2 linked regions of the Nitratifractor salsuginis DSM 16511 genome follow. The main gene of each other region encodes a partner of the protein of the gene in region 2 in a complex. Links are inferred from orthologs where the notes say so. Each region holds a gene or a part of one and is shown on either strand. Other genes may lie near its edges.

Region 1 (7,395 bases), 620 kb from region 2 along the record:
GCTCTTCGTCGTCACCAAGAAGGGAATGTGTATCCGCTTCCCCGTCAGCGACGTGAGGGAGATCGGACGGGTTGCCCGAGGAGTCACCGCCATCAAGTTCAAGATTGACGGCGACTATGTCTGCGGGGCAACCACCATCGAGAACGAAGAGGACGAGATCCTCATCGTCAGTGAAAAGGGGATGGGCAAACGGACACCCGCCAGCGAATACCGTGAGCAGAGCCGTGCCGGCAAAGGGGTCATCGCTATGAAGCTCACTCCCAAGACGGGTGATGTCGTCGGGGTGGTCTTCGTCGAAGAGGACAAGGACCTGATGTGCCTCACCAGCGCGGGCAAGATGATCCGGGTCGATATGCAGTCGATCCGCAGGGCCGGCCGGGCCACCTCCGGGGTTAAGATCGTCAATGTCGAGGGCAAAGACCGGGTGGTCAGCATCGCCAAATGCCCCAAAGAAGAGAAAGAGGAAGAGGAGATCGAGGCGGCCATCGAAGCGGCCGGGTCGAAATCGGAAAGCGACACCAAAAACAATGAACAAGGAAGCCTGATATGAGTCGTGCGTACAATATTGCCGTCGTCGGTGCCACCGGTGCCGTCGGTGAAGAGATCTTTCGGATTCTCGAAGAGCAGAACTTTCCCGTGGGGGAGGTCCTCCCACTCTCCAGCGCCCGCAGTGCCGGGGCGGAGATCGAATTCAAAGGCAAAAAATATAAAACGGAAGAGTTGACCGAAACCGTCTTCGACGGAAGGGATATCGACATCGCCTTCTTCAGCGCCGGCGGCAGCGTCTCGGCACGTTTTGCCCCCTATGCCGTGGAGGCGGGAGCGGTGGTCATCGACAATACGTCCCATTTCCGTATGGACCCCAGAGTCCCCCTGGTCGTTCCCGAGATCAACCCCGAAGATATCAGTATGTGGCGGGAGACGGGGATCATCGCCAACCCCAACTGCTCCACGATCCAGATGGTCCTGGCCCTCAAACCCCTCTATGATCTCTATGGCGGGATCGAGCGGGTCGATGTGGCCACCTACCAGGCCACCAGCGGTGCGGGAAAGAGCGGGATGGAGGAGCTGGTGCAGCAGATGCAGGACTTCTTCGCCTTCCGCCTCGACGAGAGCAAGCATGAAGCCTTCTTCCATCAGATCGCCCTCAACGTCATCCCCCAGATCGACTCTCCCCAGCCCAACGGCTATACGAGAGAGGAGATGAAAATGGTCAACGAGACCAACAAGATTTTGCATGCCGACCTCGCCGTCAGTGCCACCTGTGTGCGGGTGCCTGTGCTGCGCAGCCACAGCGAAGCGGTCACGGTCACCTTCCCCGAGCACGTGGAAGTGGATGTGGATAAAGTGCGCCTGGCTCTGAGCGAATTTCCCGATGTGGAAGTGCAGGATGATCTGGAGCACGGCATCTATCCTATGCCCATCACCGCCACCGATACGGACATTACCTATGTCGGGCGGATCCGCCGGGATCTCTTCGCACCCAATATCCTCCATATGTGGGTCGTCGCCGACCAGCTGCGTGTCGGTGCAGCCACCAACGCGGTGCGCATCGCCCAGAAATGGATCGAAATGGAGGAGGTGTAAATGCAGGATCATCCCGCAAAAGATGATCAGGGGCACCAAAAGCACGGGCCCCAATCCTGGATCGAAGCCGCTTTCGAGAGTGCGCTTTGGAGTACGCGTTTTTTCGTACTCCTGGCTGTCATCTTCAGTATGATCGGCGGCATAGCCCTCTTCATCGTCGCCAGTGTCGATGTCTGGCATGTCGCCGTTTCGGTCTTCGATACCTATCTCGGGGGGATCCATCACCAAAATTTCCACGAAAAGATCGTCGCCGAGCTGATCGGGGCGGTAGACCTCTATCTGATCGCCATTGTGCTTTTTATCTTCGGTTTCGGTCTCTACGAGCTTTTTATTTCCAAGATCGATGTAGCCGAGCGGAGTGCCGCCAGCCGGATTCTCGAGATCCACTCCCTCGACGAGCTCAAAGACAAACTGGCCAAGGTGATCATTATGGTGCTCATCGTCGGCTTTTTCAAACGGGCGATGCACACGACCTACGGCGGAGCACTCGATATGTTGATGCTTGCCGGAGCGATCTTTTTGTTGGCGCTGGCCTTCTATTTTATGCATAAGGGAGATTCTCACTGATGAGCGACAAAATCTTTATCGACGCCTGTTTCGGGCGCCCCACCCCCTATACCCCTGTCTGGATGATGCGCCAGGCAGGCCGCTACCTGCCCGAATACCGCAAAGTACGGGAAAAGGCCGGCACTTTCCTCGACCTCTGCCACAATCCCGAATTGGCGGCGGAGGTGACCCTGCAGCCTGTGGATATCGTGGGTGTGGATGCGGCGATCCTCTTCAGCGACATCCTCGTCGTCCCCAACGAAATGGGGATGAAACTCGATTTCGTCGCCGGGGAAGGCCCCGTTTTCGCCGATCCCATCCGCAGCCGTGAAGATCTCGACCGGCTCATCGGCGGCAAAGAGGCGGCGGAGAAACTCACCTACGTCTATGAAACGATCAAAATCGTCCGGGAGCGCCTGGCCGACGACAAAGCCTTCATCGGATTCGCCGGAGCCCCCTGGACCCTGGCGACCTACATGATCGAAGGCCAGGGGACCAAGACTTATACCCTCTGCAAAAAGATGATGTACACCGATCCCGAGCTGCTCCACGCCATTTTGCGCAAAGTGACCGATGTGGTAAAGCTCTATCTGGAGAAGCAGATCGAGTCCGGAGTGGACGCGGTGCAGATCTTCGACAGCTGGGCTTCGGCGATCGAACCGAGCAAATACGACGAGTTCAGTTGGAAATATATGGTGGAGATCGCCAAATATCTCAAGGAAAAATATCCCCACATCCCCGTGATCCTCTTCCCCAAGGGGATCGCCTCTTTTGTCGAGCGGGGATGGGTCTACGGCAACTTCGACGTCTTCGGCGTCGACTGGGGGACCCCTATGGCTCTGGCCAAGGAGAAGCTGGGTGAGCGCTACGTCCTCCAGGGCAATATGGAACCCTGCCGTCTCTACTCCAAGGAAGCGACCAAAGAGTGTGTCTCATCTCTGGCCGAGCTGATGAAAGACGGCCGCCACATCTTCAACCTCGGCCACGGGATCCTGCCCGACGTGCCTGTAGAAAACGCCAAATACTTCGTCAGCCTCTGCAAGGAACTCAGCCGACGCTAGCGAATGAGGAGTGAGGAACGGAATAACCGAGTAACCGAGCAATGAGCAACCGAAGGGCACAGAAGTGTCCAAATCCAACGACTAACGACCAACGACAAGAATCTTATTAACGCTTAACGCTAAATAAAACTCAATCCAATATATTCAGCATTGCCAAATGCCGGGGATTGAGTTGATATTTGTTACTGACGACCGTATCGATCTCCAGGAGATCGAAATGACCGTTTTGATAGACCACCACTTTATTGGATCGTTGACTCTCCAGTAGGTGATCGACTGCGCGAACGGCAAATTCGAAAGCCATCAAGCGGTCGTAACTGCTCGGGGCCCCTCCCCTCTGGATATGCCCGAGTACTGTCACGCGAGTCTCGAATCCCAGATCTTTCTCGATCCACTCGGCGATCTCCTGAGTCTTCTTCGTCCCCTCGGCAACGATGGCCAGAATGTAGTTACGGCCGTTGGCGATCTCCCTTTTGAGGCGCGCTTCGGCCACGGGACGGTTGAAAGCCACTTCCGGGATCACACAGACTTCGGCCCCCGATCCCATCGCAGAGATGACCGCCAGATAGCCGCACTCCCGGCCCATCACCTCCACGACGAAGGCCCGGTTGAAGGTCGAAGCGGTGTCGTAGATCTTGTCGAGAGCATCACGGATTGTGTTCAGAGCCGTATCGACCCCCAGGCAGTAGTCGGTGCCGTAGATATCGTTGTCGATGGTCGTGGGAATGCCGACGAAATTGACCGGAAACTCCTTGCTGAAGACATCCATAGCCCGGAAGGAGCCGTCTCCCCCCAGGACGACCAATCCGTCGATACCGTTCTTCTGCAGGTTTTCGTAAGCCTGTTTGCGGTACTCGTAATCATAGAAGCGTTTCGAGCGTGAGGAGCGGATGACGCACCCTCCCCGGTGGAGAATCCCCGCCACATCTTTGTGCTCGGCCTTTTTGATCTTGCCGTCGATGAGCCCTTCCAGGCCGTCGTAGATCAAATGGGGCGTCTCCCCCCGGTCGTAAAGATAATCGACGAACTTCTTGACCGCCGCATTCATTCCGGGGGCGTCTCCCCCCGATCCCATTATCGCCAGTGCCATTTTCAGCCTTCCGTTTCGGGCTCGTAATTATAGAGCTCTTTGTAGTAGCGTTCTACCATATTTTGGGTGTTGAAACCGATGTAGATGTCGTTCATTCCGTTTTTGACGATCTCGAGCCATTTGTCGGGCTGATCGTAATAGGTGGGCAGGATCACTTTTTCGAGTTTCTCCATCATCCGCTCATAGTCGATGCGATCGATCTCTTCGACGGGGAGGGAGGGATCGGCGTGGGGGATCGTAAAGGAGTTGACCCCGTCTTTGCCGAACTCGGCATGCCACCCGTCGTCGATGGAGAAATGCACCGAAGCGTTGATCCCGGCACTCATTCCGCTGGTGCCGCTGGCTTCCCTGCCCCATCTGGGGGTATTGAGCCAGACGTCCGAACCCTGTTTCAAGAGTTTGGAGAGGCGCAGTTCATACCCGGTGAGCACGGCGACGTTTTTGAATTCCCGGCTCATCCGGACCAGGTCGTTGAATTCGTTGATCGCTTGTTGATCCAGGGGATAGGGTTTGCCCGCCCAGATGATCTGGATGGGGTATTCGCTGTTGTGGATCAGCGCCTTGAAACGCTCCATATCCCGGATCAGGAGCTTGGGGCGTTTGTACTCGGCGAAACGCCGCGCCCAGACCAGGGTCAGCACGTCGGGATCGAAAAGCTTGCCGGTCTGATCGGCCACCTCTTCGAAGAGTTGGTGTTTGAGGTGTTTTTTGCGCCCCACCAGCTGATAGTCTTCGTGCTCGAGCATCCAGCTCATCAATTGTTTGTCGGACCAGTAGCGCATATTCTGGGCATTGGTGATGCTGATGATTTCGCAGCGTCCGGGCACATTCTTCCACATCTCGTTGGCCACTTTCTCGTGGATCTTGGAGACGGCGTTGGCCCGTTTGGAAACTTTGAGTGCTCCGACGGTGAGGGAGAAATCCGCATCGTGGTAATCGAGCTTTTCACGCACTTCGTCCAGAGAGAAACCGTTGAAGAAGCCCATCCGTTCCAGGAAGTGGGCATCGTGGGTTTCGTTCCCCGCCATTTCGGGGGTATGGGTGGTGAAGACGATGTGTTTCTTGAGCTCTTCGAGTTCGGGATACTCCTTCATGAGCTCAAAAGCCAGCGGCAGGGCATGCCCCTCGTTGAGATGATAAATGTCGATATCGAGCCCCAAAGCCTTGAGCACCCGGGTCCCGCCGATCCCCAGGACGATCTCTTGGGCGACCCGGGTCTCTTCGTTGGCGTCGTAGAGTTTGTGGGTAATGGTTCTGGAGAGGTGATCGTTTTCGAAAATATCGGTGCTGAGCAGGATCACCGGTGCCGATTCGAAGGTCTCCGCCGGCAGGAGATAGGCTTTGACGAATACCGGCTTGCCGTTGATCTCCACCTCCACGGTAATGCCGGTTTCTTTGAGAAAATAGTAGAACTTGCGCCGGTATTCGACCTTGAGTGTATTGTCTTCGTGTCGCCCCTGATCGTAGTAGCCGTAGCTCCAGAGAATGCCGACGCCGATGGTGTTTTGCCGCCGGTCATTGACGCTGCGCATATGCGAACCTGCCAAAAATCCGAGCCCGCCCGAATAGGTTTTGAGAGCCTGGTCGATGGCGAACTCCATCGAGAAATAGGCGACAGGGCGTTTGAAGGCTTCATCAAATGTATAGGGAAAGAGCTCTTGTGCTTTCATCGTGTCTTATAGACCTTTTAGTGAAATTTTTTGACGAGAATTTTTTTGCCCAGCTCCACGCCGGGTTGATTATAAGTATCGATCCCGAGCGTCGCTCCGGCCACTGAGGTCAAGAGCTCGTAGTAGAGGATCAGCTCTCCCAGATTCTCCTCGCTGATGCGATCCAGGACGATGCCGTCGGTCGGCACTCCCTGGCTGCGGATACTCTCCCAGGTCGCTTCGCACTCTCCGTCGAGAAGTTCTCCCAGACTGTGGCCGTTGATGTAGTCGTTCTTTTCGATATGTTTCAGGCTGATATCCGGGATGGTGATCTCGGTGGGAAAATGCTCGACCTTCAGGAAGGTGACCGTTTTGTCCCGGGGGCCCTCCATAATCAGCTGCAGGAAGCTGTGCTGGTCGACCGAGCCGATATGGCCCAGAGGTGTGAGCCCTACCCTCTCTCCCTGGGCATCGATTTTGCCCAGGGATTCTCCCCAGAGCTGCACATACCATTTGGCGAAATCCTCCAGAAAGGACCCGTAGGCGAAGAGGACGTTCATAGGATAATCCTGCCAGTGCCCGGCGTAGAAGACCCCTTTTTGCAGGATATGGTCGGCCTGGCGGTCGAAAAAGGCTTTCACTATCTGCTGGGCTCCTTTGAGGATATCGCAAGTCTTGTAGCCCGCCAAGGTCAGCGGGACCATCCCCACAGCACTGAGCACCGAAAAGCGCCCGCCGACATTGTGGGGGATGAAGTAACTCTTGATCCCGTGCTCCTCGGCGTATCGGTGAAGGATCGAACCCTCGTCGGTAATGACGAAGAGCCGCTCTTTGTGCTCACTTTCCGGACGGAGCCCGAAGCGATCCAGGACGATCTTGTAGAGGGTTGTCGTCTCGATGGTCCCGCCCGATTTGGAAATGATGCAAAAGAGGCTCTTGTCCGGATCGATACTCTCGAGTTTTTCCGAGACCTCTACCGGATCGGGATTTTCCAAAAAGACCATCCGCTTCGCCTCGGGAGTGATGGAGCGCAGCACGCCGTCAAGGGCTTTGGCTCCCAGGGAGGAACCGCCGATACCAATCACTACCACCGTATCCGCCTCCTGAACGGTCTGAGTCGGCAGGAGCGTCGCTTCCACCTCTTCGACGATCATCCGCGAATCCTGGGGCAGGAAGTAGTAACCGCTGATCCCCCGCTCCCGCTCCTCGACGATCTTTTCGAAGGCTTCGTTCATATTCGCTTCGAGCTCTGCTCCGTTTTCGGGCATCCAGTCGATGGTATAGTCGATCATCTTCGCTCCTTTTCAATCTTTGAGTCTGTCGACGATCGACTGGGCCTCGGCCAGCAAACGCTCCAGATGCTCTTCACTCAGGAAACTCTCGGCATAGATCTTGTAGATCTCTTCCGTACCGGAGGGGCGCATCGCCACCCAGCCGTGGGCCGTGACGATCTTGAGGCCGC
Region 2 (7,393 bases):
TCACCGGCTTCGGCGGGAGGTTATGGAGTATATCGACCGCCTTGCCCCCCGAAGCGTTCTGCTCTATCTGCCGCTTCCTTTGGAAGTGGATCTGCGCCCCATCATCAAGCAACTGCGGAAGCGGGGCATTGATGTCTTCGTCCCCTTTATGGAGGGTAAAAGTATCCGTCCGGTAAAATATAGATTGCCGCTACAAAAAAAAGCGTACGGCATTTATGAACCGAAAATTTCAAGACAGTATAGAGTTGGTAAGATAGATATAGCATTTATTCCGATCGTCGGTACCGATCCCACAGTGCGTCGTATCGGATTCGGGAAGGGATTTTATGACCGATATTTTGACAAAGAGAAAAAGAGAATCGGAAGAGTGGTTTTTCTGCAAAGGCGCTTATGCTACTCTCCCATCGTTTTGACCGAAGCCCATGATGTTCGTGGGGACGATATTATTGCAGGACCGATGATCCTCATTCAACCCTGAAGAGACTCTGCCTTACGATAATCGGGATCAAACGCTCCCGGTACTTATCTTGCCAAGCCTGACTGTCCGCAAGGACCTATCGAATGGAAAATACACTATTGATCGCAGTATTGAGCCTTTTGGGCGGGGCCGGGATCGGCTTTGCCCTGGGGAGGCTTATGAGTGCCCGACGCTTCGACTATCTGAAGATCGAAGCCGAGGCCAAAGCCCGTACCATCGAGCAGGAGGCGGAGCGGCTTCTCCGTGATGCCGAGATCCAGAGCCGTACCCGGGAACTGGAGCAGGAGAAACGCTTCAACGAGCGTTTGGCGGAGCTGGAACAGCGGAAGCGTTCCCTGATCGCCAGGGAACGGGAGCTGGAAGAGGAACGGGAGCGCCTGCATCAAAAAGAGACGCAGGTCGATGAGATAAGGACCCAGCTTGAACGGTTGGAAGCGAAGCGCCGACGTCAAATTGAAGAGGACATCCGCAAGATCGAGCACCTGGCCTCCATGACCCGGGAAGAGGCGAAGCAACTGCTTCTCAAACGGGTCGAGGAGCAGTGCGAAGCAGAGTTGGCCGCCGTTGTCCGCAAGCGGGTCAAGCTGGCCGAAGAGGAGGCCCAGAGCCGAGCCAACTACATCCTGGCCCAGGCGACGACACGCTATGCCGGTGAATTCGCCGGTGAGCGGCTTATCAATACCATCACGCTCCCCACCGACGACCACAAGGGGCGGATCATCGGAAAAGAAGGGCGAAACATCAAAGCGCTGGAGCAGGCGCTGGGGGTCGATATCATCATTGACGAAACGCCCGGCGTGATCGTCGTCAGCAGCTTCAACCTCTACCGCCGTGCCATCGCCACCCGGGTCATCGAGCTTCTTGTCGCTGATGGGCGGATCCACCCGGGCCGGATCGAGGAGGTCCACGCCAAGGTGGAGAAGGAGTTCGAAGAGAAACTCTATGAAGAGGGCGAGAATGTCCTGATCGACCTGGGGCTCTTCCCGATGCACGAAGAACTGGTACGAATGATCGGCAAGCTGAAGTATCGGGCGAGCTATGGGCAGAACGCTCTGGCCCACTCCCTGGAGGTCGCCCGCCTGGCCCGGGTAATGGCGGCTGAAATGGGGGGAGACGAGAAACTGGCGATGCGGGCGGGCCTGCTGCATGACATCGGCAAGGCGCTGACCCAGGATTTCGGCGGCTCTCACGTGGAGCTCGGCGCCGAGCTCTGCCGCAAATGCAAAGAGCACCCCACCGTCATCAACGCCATCTACGCCCACCACGGACATGCCGAACCCGACGGTGTGGAGAGTGCAGCGGTCTGTGCCGCCGATGCCCTCAGTTCGGCACGGCCGGGAGCCCGCCGGGAAGTGCTGGAGAGCTTCACCCGCCGGGTCCGGGAGATCGAAGAGATTGCCAAGTCGGAAGAGGGGGTCGTGCAAGCTTACGCGATCAATGCCGGCCGGGAACTCCGCGTTTTTGTGGATGCGGGGAAGATCGACGATGACCGGGCGGCGAAAATGGCCCATGAGATCGCACGGGAGATCGAAGAGAAGGTCCAGTATCCCGGAGAGATCAAAGTCAATGTCATTCGGGAGACCCGAACGATCGATTATGCCCGCTGAGTATTTCAGCAGGGGCTAATCGGCCCCTAGGGTAGAATATAGTATCAATTTTACAAAACGAGGTAATTATGCGCAAGTGTATCGAAGCCCACATTCGGATGGAAGAGCGATATGAAGGGTTGAGCCTGACTTACGGCGACAATCCCGAATTGAAAAAAGAGGTGTTCGACGCGGTGGAAGCGACGATCAAAGAGACCGGTCTGAAGCCCGAAATCTTCGACAATCCCTCTTCCGACCATCCCGAAAACGAAGGGATCTATCTGGAGTTTCATGAAGATGTCCAGCGGGAAGCCGGAGACTTTTTCCAGCGAGTCCTGGACAAACTCCACCTCGTTTGCGAGTCGGACGTATGATGCGAAAGATCTTTTTGGCCCTTCTCGTTATGGGCGGGGCTTTGATCGCCGGTCAAAAGGCTCCGATCGTGGTGCTTCATACCAATCGGGGGGATATCACCCTCAAGCTTTTCCCTAAAGCGGCGCCTCTGGCGGTCAAAAACTTCGTCGGCCTGGCGAAAAAGGGGTATTACGACGGGACGATCTTCCATCGGGTCATCAAAGGTTTTATGATCCAGGGAGGTGACCCGACCGGTACGGGACGGGGCGGCACGTCGATCTGGGGCAAAGAGTTCAAAAACGAATACGCCCCCAACCTGGTCTTCGATCGTCCCTACCTCCTGGCGATGGCCAACCGCGGCCCCAATACCAACGGTAGCCAATTCTTCATCACAGTCGCTCCGGCCCCCTGGCTCAACGGCGGCTACACCATCTTCGGCAAAGTGATCAAGGGGCAGAAGGTAGTCGACGCCATCGACCGGGTCCCGACCGGCCCCGGCGACCGCCCGCTCAAAGAGCAGAAGATCCTCAAAGCGATCGTCAAATAGATGGATCTGGAGGCTCTGCGCCGCGAGCGCCGTTCCTGGTTGAGGTGGAAAAACATCGCTCCCCTTCAAGAGGCCATTCAGGCACTTCCTGAACCTGAAGTCGAACGGGTCCTCTGGGATGCAGAGGCGGTCACCGCCGAGCTGGATCCCGGATATGATGCCCGTTTCGGCCGGCAGATCGAAGAGACGGCACGCCTGTTGATGCCCTGGCGCAAAGGGCCCTTCCGCCTGGGCAACCTTTTCATCGACAGCGAATGGCGCAGCCAGATCAAATACGGCCTGCTCGAACCTTATCTCGATCTACGCGACAAAGTGGTGGGAGATATCGGCTGCAACAACGGCTACTACCTCTTTCGAATGATGGAGCAGGTTCCTGCCCGGCTGGTCGGTTTCGACCCTTCGGCGCTCTACTACTCTCAATTTCAATTTCTGGAGCGCTTTTTCCGCAGCGGTATCCGTTATGAGCTTTTGGGAGTCGAGCATCTGCCCTTTTACGAAGAGCCCTTCGATACCCTTTTCTGCCTGGGGGTCCTCTATCACCGCAGCGATCCTATCGGAACGCTCAAAGCGTTACGCCGGGGTTTGAAAAAAGGGGGAGAGCTCTTTTTGGATACCTTTATGATCGAGGGAGAAGGGGAGTATTGCCTGACACCGGCGCAGCGCTATTCCAAGATCCCCAATGTCTATTTCATCCCCACCATCGACGCCTTGAGAGGCTGGTGCCATCGTGCGGGTTTCTCCGAGGTGGAGATCCTGGCCAAGCGGCCGACCGATGTGACGGAACAGCGCAAAACCGATTGGATCGCTACCCAGAGCCTGGAGGATTTCCTCGATCCGGAAGATCCCTCCAAAACGGTCGAAGGATACCCCGCGCCTCAGCGTCTTTATGTCCGTTGTGTTGTCTAGAGATAAAATATCCAAGAAATCCTGAATTTTTGTTTTATTTTTAAATAAGCAAGCTTTCGATATAAATACGCTATGAAAAGAGAGAGTGTATCGATATATTTACCATTTTATGGGCACTCTCTTACAATTTTGGATTGGGCATGTGACGCGGAATGAGGATATTGACAGTCGGTTTTGACGAAGAGTTTTCCAAAGAGGTTGAAAAAGAGATCGGTAAATACTTTATCTGTATCGTTGACAGTGCGCAGGATCTCTACGATGCGACAAACTTCACCTATTTCCGACACTACGAATTGATCATTATCGTCGATGAGGGGGTTCAGTTCTCTCTGGAGCGTTACATCAACGAGATCAAGAAGAAGAAAAAAGAGACCAAGATCATTCTGCTGACGGAGAAGCCGGAGCATCAGCGGGCCTTTTTCGCTCTCGGGGTGGATGATGTGATCTTCAACCATATCTACGAGCCCGACCTCATCGCCGCTCGGGTCCTGGCCAATATGCGCAATCTCTACGGCACCAAAATCAACATCGACAAACTCTGCATCGACATCGTCAACAAAAAGATCGAATATGACGATAAGGTAGTCTCCCTCAACGGCAAAACCTTCGACATCCTCGCCTACCTGGCCCTGCGCAAGCAGAGGGTTTTCTCCAAAGACGAGATCATCAATGCCCTCTGGGAAGAGCCCGAGTATGTCAGCGACAATACCGTCGAGGTCGCCATCAACCAGATCCGAAAAAGGCTGAGGAGTATTCTGGGGTTTCAGGTGATACATACCGTCCGACGCCGAGGCTACAAGTTCTCCTACTAAGTCTTTCCATAGCACTCCGTCTTCGGGGGAGTTCACTCAGTCACTTGCTCTAGAGCAGGCTCCTTCGGAACAACCCCCAAATCCGGAGCACTCTGAAAAGACTTCACCATAACTCTTTTTTGTTCCAGTTCGATCACTTATTTTTTATGTAAGCTCCCTCATTCCAGCCGAAACTTTGAACAAACCTAAAACAAATCAGGCGATTTCCATCCAAATCATAGCACCCCGTCTTCGGGGGAGTTCACTCAGTCACTTGCTCTAGAGCAGGCTCCTTCGAAACACCCCCCAAAACCGGTACACTCTGAAAAGACTTCACTAGTTCTCCTTTCCGTTCCCGTTCGGTCACTTGTTTTTATTTAAGCTCCCTTATTCCAGCCGAAGCTTTGAACAAATTTAGAACAGTGATTTCCTCTCCAATCCACAATCAAAAATCTAAGATCTTTCTTCCCAAATTCCGGAAATGATGTAAACTTCGCATATCTGATAATTCGATCTGAAGGAGTGTCAATGAGTTTGAAAACCCATCTTGCCATCGATGAGGACCTTTGTGGACGTGTGACCCGTCATGAAAAGGGCTATGCCGAAGTGTGGCTCCATACCTCGGAGCGGATGAAGGCGGATGATCGGGGTTTGATCCACGGGGGATTCCTCTTCTCAGCGGCGGATTATGCGGCGATGGCGGCGGTCAATGATCCCAATGTGGTTCTAGGGGCGGCTGAAGTGAAATTCCTGGCTCCCGTGCGTAAGGGGCAGAGTATCCGTTTCGTCGCCAGGATTGGCGAATCGAGCGGTAAGAGGAGGCGGGTCGAGGTTTCGGGCGAAGCGGAAGGGCGGCGGGTCTTCGAGGGAGCCTTCCAAGCCTTTGTTCTGCCGCGGCACGTTCTGGAGGGCTGATTCAGCCCCGTCGCTGAACCTCGGCGAGCCAGAGGGGGAGATTGCGCTGTTCCCGTCGGAGGGTGCTCTGGGGCCCGTGGCCTGGGTAGAGCCGGAAATCCTCTTCGATCGTCATCGCCTTGCGCAGGCTTTCGGCCATCTGCTCAGCGCTGGAGTAGGGGAAATCCCAGCGGCCGATGGAGTCGCGGAAGAGAAAATCACCGCTGAACCAGCACTCCCCGATCTCGAGGACGGAACATCCCGGTGTATGCCCCGGGAAATGGCGGAAAGTGACGGGGATCCCCCCGATCTCCAGAGTGCTGTCGGGGGCGACTTTGACATCGGGACGGCTTGGGGGCGTTCCCTGGCCGAAGGGGTCTCTCTCGAGCATAAAGGCATCGGCCTCCGGCACATAGAGGGGGATTTTCAGATGCTCCTGAAGCTCGGCGTTGCTCCAGACGTGGTCGAAGTGGCCGTGGGTGTTGAGGATCGCCACCGGGTTCTTCGCCTCCCGGAGGACCCATTCCGTCGCGCCCACTCCGGGATCGATGATCAGGGTCTTTCCCCCCGTTTCGACAAGGTAACAATTGGTTTGATAAGGCCCCATCGGGCAGGCTTTGATCTCCATCGGTTATAATGCCTCCATGACTTTTTATTCCCTGGCCGAAAAGGCCCTGCAGTCTGCCGATATCGATGAAAAAGCTTCGGCGATCAGCCGGCTGATGCGCTATTGTAGCACAGGGGATGATCGCCCGGAGTCCGGTTTCGCCCCCTGGAGTTTCGAGGCTCCCTCCTATGCGTCACGCTGCCGTATCGTCGATCCGCGGGAGCTTCCCCGGCGCCGGAGCTTCGATACGCCCAAGGGCTTGGCGATCCTGCTTCACGCTATCGCCCATATCGAATACAGCGCCGTGGATCTGGCCCTCGACGCAGTCTACCGCTTTCCGGCGATGCCGACGGCTTTCCGCCGGGATTGGCTGGAGGTCGCGGAGGATGAGGTGCGCCATTTCCGGATGCTTGAGGCGATCCTCGAGGAATTGGGGTATCGCTATGGGGACTTCCCCGTCCATCGCGGGCTTTTCGATGCGGCGAAGCATACTGAGGGGGACATTCTGCACCGTATGGCGGTCATCCCCCGCCACTATGAAGCCACGGGCCTGGATGTCAATCCGAGGATCATGGAGAAGCTGCGCCCCTTTGCTCATAAGGAAGCGGTGGCTACGACGATCGAAGCACTCGAGACGATCTATCGTGAAGAGATCGATCACGTCCGCAAAGGGGACCGATGGTTCCGCTATTGCTGTGAACAGCGGGGGTTGGAGTCCGAGCGCACGTTTCGGGAGATCCTGGATCGCTACGATCTTCGGAAACGTCAGGGGAACTTTCTCAATGTCCCCGCCAGAAAGGCGGCGGGTTTTACCTGCGCCGAGTTGAAGGATTTGGGGGCCGCGGAGTGTGAGGATTAACGCTGTGGAAACAGAATTCCGATAAAATATCCCACTTAAAAAATATAAATGACATGTGTCAGAAGGAATGAACGGATGACCATCAGTTATGACGGGACGGGCCACCTTCCCGATGAACTGCTTTCTCTCTTGACGGAGAGCAATGAAAAGGGCCTCGACGGCCAAGCAGAAAAGCTGGAGGAGCAGGCACGGCTTCTTTACGGTGCGCCTCATGTGCTCAGTACCGTCAACTCGACGGCCGCTCTGCATCTGGCGATGTGTGCTCTGGATTTGAAACGGGGAGACAAGGTGATCTGCTCGGTCAATGCCTTTGTCGATGTGCCGGAGGTGGTTCGCCATTTCGATGCGGAACCGATCTTCGTCGATTGCGA

What was found. The genes of interacting proteins can lie anywhere in the genome.
Region 1: rny (region 2) and NITSA_RS05135 share a complex: the UniProt entries of both Bacillus subtilis proteins name them as parts of the possible RNA degradosome complex. The link is inferred for Nitratifractor salsuginis DSM 16511 from one-to-one orthologs.

Annotation. Positions count from the first base shown.
Region 1 is NC_014935.1:1,016,242-1,023,636, reverse strand. The notes cover bases 2,305-5,129. They hold NITSA_RS05135 (6-phosphofructokinase), read right to left. Parts: upstream 4,285-5,129; coding sequence 3,325-4,284; downstream 2,305-3,324. Other genes in these bases: glgP (alpha-glucan family phosphorylase), read right to left, coding at 4,287-5,129; hemE (uroporphyrinogen decarboxylase), read left to right, coding at 2,305-3,194. Outside these bases: gyrA (DNA gyrase subunit A), read left to right, coding at 1-550; NITSA_RS05150 (aspartate-semialdehyde dehydrogenase), read left to right, coding at 547-1,587; NITSA_RS05145 (YqhA family protein), read left to right, coding at 1,588-2,154; more of hemE, read left to right, coding at 2,154-2,304; more of glgP, read right to left, coding at 5,130-5,954; NITSA_RS05125 (glucose-6-phosphate isomerase), read right to left, coding at 5,972-7,225; pgm (phosphoglucomutase (alpha-D-glucose-1,6-bisphosphate-dependent)), read right to left, coding at 7,238-7,395. UniProt on the Bacillus subtilis protein: Catalyzes the phosphorylation of D-fructose 6-phosphate to fructose 1,6-bisphosphate by ATP, the first committing step of glycolysis.
Region 2 is NC_014935.1:397,176-404,568, forward strand. Bases 1-2,823 are described here. They hold rny (ribonuclease Y), read left to right. Parts: upstream 1-561; coding sequence 562-2,085; downstream 2,086-2,823. Other genes in these bases: NITSA_RS01975 (5-formyltetrahydrofolate cyclo-ligase), read left to right, coding at 1-478; NITSA_RS01985 (hypothetical protein), read left to right, coding at 2,154-2,438; NITSA_RS01990 (peptidylprolyl isomerase), read left to right, coding at 2,435-2,823. Also shown: more of NITSA_RS01990, read left to right, coding at 2,824-2,965; tRNA 5-methoxyuridine(34)/uridine 5-oxyacetic acid(34) synthase CmoB, read left to right, coding at 2,966-3,871; NITSA_RS02000 (winged helix-turn-helix domain-containing protein), read left to right, coding at 4,024-4,683; NITSA_RS02005 (PaaI family thioesterase), read left to right, coding at 5,191-5,577; NITSA_RS02010 (MBL fold metallo-hydrolase), read right to left, coding at 5,579-6,184; NITSA_RS02015 (ferritin-like domain-containing protein), read left to right, coding at 6,201-7,022; NITSA_RS02020 (DegT/DnrJ/EryC1/StrS family aminotransferase), read left to right, coding at 7,098-7,393. UniProt on the Bacillus subtilis protein: Endoribonuclease that initiates mRNA decay. Initiates the decay of all SAM-dependent riboswitches, such as yitJ riboswitch. Involved in processing of the gapA operon mRNA, it cleaves between cggR and gapA.